2 regions of the Candidatus Sarcina troglodytae genome follow, and region 1 is predicted to be linked to the other one. Evidence: riboswitches for the same ligand, from Rfam matches in the RefSeq annotation. Region 1 holds a riboswitch; the other holds the start of a gene.

Region 1 (4,407 bases):
AGAAGTATTGTTTCTTCTTCTGTATGTGGAATTATTGATACTTTAAAAATTTCATTATCTATATATGCAACTGTAAGACTAACTCCATCTACTGTTATTGATCCTTTAAAAATTATATATTTTAACAAATTAAAATCAGCACTTATGCTAATCCATACAGCATTGCCCTCCCTCTCAAAAGAAATTATTTTTCCAACTCCATCAATATGCCCGCTTACTATATGACCTCCCAATCTGCTATTAAAAGTTAACGCTCTTTCTAAATTAACCTCACTATCTATACTTAAATTTCCTAAATTACTCCTTTTTAAAGTTTCTGGCATCACATCTGCTTTAAAGCCATTCTCCAAAATTTTCACTACTGTTAAGCACACTCCATTTACCGCTATACTATCCCCTATTTTCGTTTTTTCCAACACTTTAGAACATTCTATATATAAACTTGATGATATATTTCCACTGTCTATACTTTGAACTTTCCCTATTTCCTCAACTATCCCAGTAAACATAAAATACCTCCTTATTAAATCTGCCATAAAACTAATTTTTAAATTTAGTTACTCAACTTTTCTTTCAGCTAAACAATTAAATCTCTCTTTATTTGAAATACCCTTCAATAAATATATCTTCATCTAAAACATCAACCCTTAAATTTTTAAGATTAAATGCTTCATTCAATTTATCAATTCCAACGCCTTCAACTGGAGTTTTAGCTAATTTTCCCCCGATTATTTTAGGTGCTATATATACCTGAACTTTATCAATAATTTTTTCATTAAGTGCTGAAAAATTTAATGTTCCTCCACCCTCTAATAAAATACTATCTATATTCATAGCACCTAATTTATTCATTAAATCATTAAGATTCACTCTTCTCTCTTTTTTATCAACAATTAAAACTTTAGCTCCCAAACTCTGAATATATTCTACCTTTTCCTTATTTGCAGAACATGTAGTTGCTATTATTGTTTTATCTCTATACTCATCAACTAAAACATTAGATTTTAGAGGGATTCTAAGTGTACTATCTACAATAATTCTTATAGGATTTTTACCATTTTCCATTCTACAAGTTAATTTTGGATTATCTTTTATCACAGTATCCACCCCAACCATTATTGCCGAAACCATATTCCTAGTTTTATGAACATGACTTCTTGACTCCTTCCCAGTTATCCATTTTGATTCACCATATTTCGTGCATATTTTTCCATCCAATGACATTGCACATTTCATAATGACAAAAGGCTTTTTACTTGTTATATACTTCATAAAAATTTCATTTACTCTTTTACACTCCTCTTCCAAAACTCCTACACTAACCTCGATGCCTGCATCTATTAGCTTTCTTACTCCATTTCCCGAAACCAAGGGATTAGGATCTAAAGTGCCTATTACAACCCTCTTTATTTTTTTTTCTATAATTTTTTCTACACAAGGTGGTGTTTTACCATAATGAGAGCAAGGTTCTAAAGTTACATACATAGTAGCTCCCTCCACATCTTCCATAGCATTTTTAAATGCATCTATTTCAGCATGATCTCCTCCATAACATTTATGAAAACCACTCGCCACTATTCTTTCATTTTTTACAATAATAGATCCTACCATTGGATTTGGATTAACTTTTCCTATTCCTTTTTTAGCATTTTCTAATGCTAAACTCATATAAAAGTTGTCCACATTAAGCACCTCCTAACTAAAAAAATAAAAGCCCTAAAGAAAAATCTTTAGGGCTCAAAATTATCATTTCTATAAATTTGATTGCATTTAAAAATATATAAATAAAATCCAAATTTCATGTTATATAAACATTCTATTCAAAAGATTTTAAAGCATAAATATGAATTTTAATACACTATAATTTATATTTAAAAATTAAAAAGCTCTGAAATAATATTATTTCAGAGCATAAATACAAATCAAACACACGCATCATCTAAACTAATGCTTTTTCATTTTCTTCTTTCATCCAGACTTTACTGTCGGCTTTGGAATCTCACCAAATCTGCCTTAATTAGGCTCGCGGGCTTTACCGCCGGTAGGGAATTTCACCCTGCCCTGAAGACTTTTTATTAATTTTTATGTTTTTATTTTAACATATTCACATTTAAAAATAAATAACATTCATTAAAATTTAATATAAATATTTTTAATTTACTAATATTTATATATGTATGAGTTCATAAAAATATTAATAAACTTTAATATTTATTTAAAAATTCTTTTTTTATTCTCCTGTGAAATATTTTCCTAATATAATATAATATATATTAAATGAGATTAGGAGGAATTTTAATGAAAATTTTTTACGGTTCATATGGTTTTGATATACTATCTATCTTTTTGATGATATTAAGTTGTATATTAAGTCTTTTTAACATCACCTCTATTATAGGTTTAGCTATTTTTATTTTTGCCATATATAGAGCTTTTTCAAAAAAAACATATAAAAGAATAACTGAACTTAATAGATTCACTTTTATTGTTAACAATATATTATCTAAGTTTAATAAAAAACTCCCAGATACTCTTCCTAGATTAACTTTTAATAATATTCCTTCATTTTTTAATCAAATAAAATATGAAGTACAATATAAAATAACTAATTTCAAAAAATACAAAATTGTTAAATGCCCAAAATGCAAACAAAAATTAAGACTTCCTCGTGGAAAAGGTGCTATAATTGTTACTTGCAAATCTTGTTCACATAAATTTAACCTAAGAACTTAATGTCATTTTAATATTTTTTAATGATTGTTGATTTTAGATAAGCTAAACTATTTTTTTACTTTACTAAAATCAACATATTTTTTTATTCTTAAACTTTTCTATAAACCTCTATATTTGCTACACCTAAATTTCTTGGTATTAAATCACCTTTTATTTCTTCTCCATTTATAAGTATTTTATTTTCATCAAATTTCACCACTTTTATTTTATAATTTTCTTTTTCATTATTTATTTCTAATTCAAAATCTCCCAATGAATCTAACACTAGAGGATTTATTTTATATCCTTCATTTTTATAAGTCTTAAATCCTAAAAGCCATTCAAGTCCAACTTTATACATCCAACCTGCTGTTCCAGTATACCAACTCCATCCCCCACGTCCTCCATGAGGTTCTCTCATATAAACGTCAGCTGCCATAACATATGGCTCTAGTTTATATTTCTCACAGTCATCTTTGTTCTTTGTATGATTTATTGGATTTATCATATTAAAATATTTTAATGCTTTCTCACCCATCCCAAGTTTTGCAAAAGCTAAAACGACCCAAGTTGCAGCATGTGTATATTGCCCTCCATTTTCTCTAACTCCAGCTACATATCCTTTAATATAACCTGGCTCCTCTTTTTTAGACTTTTCAAATGGTGGAGATAGCAATTTTATTATATTTAAATTATCATCAATTAAATATTTTTCAACAAAACTCATAGCCTTTTTAGCCCTTTCTAAATCTCCAGCATGAGATATTACTGACCAACTTTGTGCTAATGAATCTATTTTACAATCAATATTTTCCTTTGAACCAAGTGGAGTTCCATCATCAAAGTAAGCCCTTCTATACCAACTACCGTCCCAAGCATTTTTCTCTAAATGTTCCCTTATAAACTCTTTCATTTTTAAATATTTTTCTTTATGCTCAACATCATTCATATAAGTACAAATATCATCAAATCTTGAAAGTATATCATATATAAACCAACCAAGCCAAACACTTTCACCTTTTCCTTCATTGCCAACAGTACTCATACCATCGTTCCAATCTCCACTCCCCATAAGAGGAATATTGTGAATTCCAAATTTTAATGATTTTTCTATAGCTTTTATACAATGTTCATATATGCTTCCCATTTTTGATGATTGATTAACTATTGTATATCTTTCATCTTCACCAGATTTTAAAGGTTCATCTTCTAAATAAGGAGATACTTCATTTAAAATCGTATAATCTCCAGTAAAGTTTATATATTCGGCAGTAACATATGGAAGCCACAAAAGGTCATCTGAAAATCTAGTTCTTATACCACTATTTATTATAGGATGCCACCAATGCTGAACATCCCCTTCTATATACTGTCTTGACGCACTTTTTAAAATTTGCTCTTTAGTTATATTAGGCTTTATAAGACCGATAGACATAGAATCTTGAAGTTGATCTCTAAATCCATAGGCTCCTCCTGATTGATAAAAAGCTGTTCTCGCCATATATCTACAACTATAATTTTGATATAAAAGCCACCCATTTAATAAATAATCCATAGATTTATTTGATGTTTTAACCTGTATAGCACCTAAAAATTTTTTCCAATAAGCTTTAATATCCTCTAAAGCTTCATCCACATTGTTCATGTTAGAATATTTATTTATTTTATTTTCTATATCCTCTAAAACCTCTTCTT
Region 2 (4,407 bases), 760 kb from region 1:
AAACAAGTTAAAAGTGTTGTAGAATTATTGGATGATGGAAATACTGTGCCTTTTATAGCTAGATATAGAAAAGAAAAAACAGGAGGATTAAGTGATGAGGTATTAAGAATATTTTTTGAGAGACTTACTTATTTAAGAGGATTAGAAAATAAAAAAGAAGATGTTATTAGGCTTATAAAAGAGCAAGGAAATTTAACGCAAGATTTAGAAAATAAAATTATACAATGTAAAAATTTGACAGAGGTTGAGGATATATATAGACCTTTTAAGCCTAAAAAGAGAACAAGGGCTATAATTGCTACTGAAAAGGGATTAAAGCCCCTAGCACAAGTTATATTGGAAGGTACTTTTTCAGGTGACTTAAATAGTGAAGCTTCTAAATATATAAGTAAGGAAAAAGAGGTTTTGTCAGAAGAGGATGCTTTAAAGGGGGCTATGGATATAATAAGTGAAATAATATCTGATGATGCAAACTTTAGGAAATGGATAAGGGAGTTTATAAAAGAAAAAGGAAGCATAGAAACTATTGGAAAAAGTGATGATAGAAATAATTATGAGATGTATTATGAATATAAAGAGCCTATAAAATCTATTCCGTCTCATAGGATTTTAGCTATAAACAGAGGAGAAAAAGAACAGGTACTTCAAGTTAAATTAAATTTTAATGATGAAAGAGTAATTAATTATTTAGAAGAAAATATTTTAAAAAATAATGAAGTAACTGATGAATATTTAAAAAAATCGGTGAGGGATTCTTTTAAAAGGCTTATTTATCCTTCGATAGAAAGAGAAATTAGATCTGAATTGACATCTAGAGGGGAAGAAAGTGCAATTGGTATATTTAAGGCGAATTTAAAGTCACTTTTAATGCAAGCACCTATAAAAGGCAAAGTTGTAATTGGTTTTGATCCAGGGTTTAGAACAGGATGCAAGATTGCAGTTTTAGATGATACAGGAAAATTTATTGAAAATGCAACGGTGTATCCAACAATGCCTAAAAATGATATAGATGGAAGTATAAGAATTTTAAAAGAGTTAATTTATAAACATGATGTAGATGTTATATCTTTAGGAAATGGAACGGCTTCAAGAGAGTCAGAAGATGTTATTGAAAGGCTTATTAAAGAGGTTAAAGAGGAAAAAGGAAAGGATTTATATTATGTAATTGTATCAGAAGCTGGGGCATCTGTTTATTCAGCATCAGAACTTGCAAATAAGGAATATCCTAATTTAGATGTTACAGTTAGAGGTGCAATATCTATAGGTAGAAGACTTCAAGATCCATTAGCTGAACTTGTTAAAATAGATCCAAAAGCTATAGGAGTTGGACAATATCAGCATGATGTAGGTTCCAAAAAATTAGATGAATCCCTAAAAGGTGTAGTTGAGGATTGTGTTAATAACGTGGGAGTAGATTTAAATATAGCCACTCCATCTCTTTTGAGTTATATAGCTGGAATAAATGGAACAATAGCTAAAAATATAGTGGATTTTAGAGAAGAAAATGGAAAGTTTACAAATAGAAAAGAACTTTTAAAAGTAAAAAGATTAGGAAAAAAAGTGTATGAGCAATGCGCTGGATTTTTAAGAGTTTCAGAAAGCGATGAAGTTTTGGACAATACATCTGTTCATCCAGAATCTTATGAGGTTGCTAAAAAATTAATAGAAATTTTAGGATATGATAAAAGAGATTTGAAACTTGGAAAATTAAAAGATATTGATGAAAAGATAAAGATTATTGGTATTAATAAATTGGCTGATGAGTTGAGTGTGGGAATTCTTACGTTAAAAGATATAATAAAAGAATTAAAAAAAGCAGGAAGAGATCCAAGGGAAGAACTTCCAAAACCTATTTTAAAATCAGGGGTTATAAATATAAAAGATTTAAAGAAAGATATGCTTCTTATGGGAACTGTAAGAAATGTTTCGGATTTTGGAGCTTTTATAGATATAGGAGTTCATCAAGATGGCTTAGTTCATAAAAGTCAAATGGCAAATAAATTTGTAAAACATCCATTAGATATAGTAAAGGTTGGAGATATTGTAAGGGTCAAAATATTGGAAATAGATGAAAAAAGAAAGAGAATATCACTTTCTATGAAAGATGTTTAAAAAAACATTACGATAAAATATTGACATTAAACTGCAATATTGATAAGATTAATAGTGTAAATAAATAGAATCTTCGGGGCGAGGCGTAAATCCTCACCGGCGGTTATAGCCCGCAAGCTTTTAGTAGCAGATTTGGTGAAATTCCAAAGCCGACAGTTAAAGTCTGGATGAGAGAAGATGTGTCATAAATATATTCTTGTTGTAATGATATCAGTAACCCCGATGATTTATTCATCGGGGATTTTAAATTTTAAAAATAATTTAAGTGCAAATAGAATAATTGTGATAAAGCTCCGAAAAAAATAATATTATAAGGGGAAAAATTATGGGGCAAAAAAAAGATTTGAACAAATTTATGAAAATAGCACTATTGTGTGCGATAGCATTAGTTTTAATGTATATTGAATTTCCTATAACTCCGTTTCCATGGTTAAAAATTGATTTAAGTGATGTACCAGCTCTTATGGGGGCATTTGCGTTTGGACCAATGGCAGGAATAATTATAGAAATAGTAAAAAATATTTTAATAGTATTAGTTAAAGGAACACAATCAGCTTTTGTTGGAGAAATTGCAAATATTCTAATAGGAATATCTTTAGTAGTTCCATCAGCTGTTATATATAGAAAGTGGAATAGTGCAAAAAGTGCAGTAATAGGTATGATAATTGGTGCTATATGTATGCAAGTTGTAGGAATATTAGCCAATATATATCTTTTGTTACCTCTTTATGGTATGCATTTAGTTGGTGCTGAGCTTGTTGATTATATATTAATTGGGCTTGTTCCGTTTAATGGAATAAAAGCGATTATAGCGTCTGTTGTAACATTTTTACTATATAGAAGATTAGTAGGAAAAGTTTTTAAAAGAGAAAGTATATAAAAAAATAAAAGCTGTATCAGATTTTGATACAGCTTTTTTAAAATTAAAGATTATGTATCCACATAAGGATGGCGTCTTCTTTATTATCTTCGTAGTATTTTTTTCTAATTCCTTCTTCAATAAAGCCAAACTTTTTATAAAGGTTTTGAGCCTTTATATTTGAAGCTCGAACTTCTAAATTGATGTCTATTACATTGTTTTTTTTGCATAGATTTAGTGCGGTATCCATTAATAAATTTGCAATACCGTGCCCTCTAAAATCTTTAGATACTGCAATATTGGTTATGTTAGCTTCTCCAATTACTATCCAAACACCAATAAATCCTACAATCTTGTTATTAAAAATAGCTACTAAATAATGTGCTAATGGATTTTTAACTTCATTTATATAAGATTCTTTGCTCCAAGAAACAGGAAAACTTTCCTTGCTTATTTTAACAACAGAATCAATATGGCAAAGTTCCATAGGAACTATATCTACATCCATAGGTTTAAATCTCCATTCTTTTTTCATATTCTCTTTCAGCTTGAGATTTTCTAAGGTAAATAGGATTAATAGAATCAATATTTTCTATAATCCCATCATTAATTTTTTTAATTCCAAGTTCTCCAACAGAAGAAGCTTTAGGAAAATTACTATGATTTGGTGCAAAGAAGCTGTTTGGAATGTTTTCTTGTAAGAATTCTTTATGTTTAGCTACTCCATCTCCAACAAAAATTATAGGTAAAGTTTGCTCTTTTAAAATAGTTATTAACTCATTTATGTTTAAGCATTGTTCTTTAATTAAAGGTGTTAAGTTATTATTTTCATTTTTATAAAGACAAGTATATATATTATCTCTAAGAGCATCCATTATAGGACAAATTATTCCTTGGAATGATATAGAATTATAAGCTAAAGCATCTAATGTAGATACAGAAATTAAAGGCTTTTTAGATGCAAAAGCTAAACCCTTTAAAGTAGCCATACCAATTCTAAGACCGGTAAATGAACCAGGACCTCTACTGATTATAAAAGCATCAATATCATTAATATCTATTTCATATTCTTTTAAAATAGAATCTATTAAACGCATAAGTATAACAGAATGTTGCTTTTTATCATTTAAATTTATTTCAGCTAAAATTTTATCATCTTTAATTAAAGCACAAGTTGCAGTACTATAAGATGAATCTACACTTAAAACTAACATTTTTTAATCTCCTTTATGTAATTATATCTATCCCCGAAACTAGTAATAATTATTTTTCTAAAATTTTCTCCTTTTTCAGGAATCTTTTTTATATTTATATAAAGATACTCTGATGGAATCAAATCTTCTATATAATTTGCCCATTCAATAAGACTTACTCTATCACTAAATATATACTCATCAAAACCAATTGCGAATATTTCATCTGGATCATTTATCCTA

The links. Region 1 has a riboswitch for FMN ahead of ribD (bifunctional diaminohydroxyphosphoribosylaminopyrimidine deaminase/5-amino-6-(5-phosphoribosylamino)uracil reductase RibD). Riboswitches for the same ligand answer to the same signal wherever they lie in the genome.
Region 2: it holds a riboswitch for FMN, as region 1 does, so the genes downstream of both, HH195_RS08730 (ECF transporter S component) here and ribD (bifunctional diaminohydroxyphosphoribosylaminopyrimidine deaminase/5-amino-6-(5-phosphoribosylamino)uracil reductase RibD) in region 1, are expected to answer to the same signal.

Annotation. Positions count from the first base shown of each region.
Region 1 covers NZ_CP051754.1:237,352-241,758, reverse strand. Annotated here, with positions in the region: gene HH195_RS01075 (riboflavin synthase) at 1-509, opposite strand, end outside; gene ribD (bifunctional diaminohydroxyphosphoribosylaminopyrimidine deaminase/5-amino-6-(5-phosphoribosylamino)uracil reductase RibD) at 598-1,683, opposite strand; FMN riboswitch at 1,957-2,073, opposite strand; gene HH195_RS01065 (zinc ribbon domain-containing protein) at 2,299-2,733, shown strand; gene HH195_RS01060 (glycoside hydrolase family 94 protein) at 2,822-4,407, opposite strand, start outside.
Region 2 covers NZ_CP051754.1:1,908,747-1,913,153, reverse strand. Annotated here, with positions in the region: gene HH195_RS08735 (Tex family protein) at 1-2,112, shown strand, start outside; FMN riboswitch at 2,178-2,295, shown strand; gene HH195_RS08730 (ECF transporter S component) at 2,438-2,992, shown strand; gene rimI (ribosomal protein S18-alanine N-acetyltransferase) at 3,036-3,506, opposite strand; gene tsaB (tRNA (adenosine(37)-N6)-threonylcarbamoyltransferase complex dimerization subunit type 1 TsaB) at 3,484-4,185, opposite strand; gene tsaE (tRNA (adenosine(37)-N6)-threonylcarbamoyltransferase complex ATPase subunit type 1 TsaE) at 4,179-4,407, opposite strand, start outside.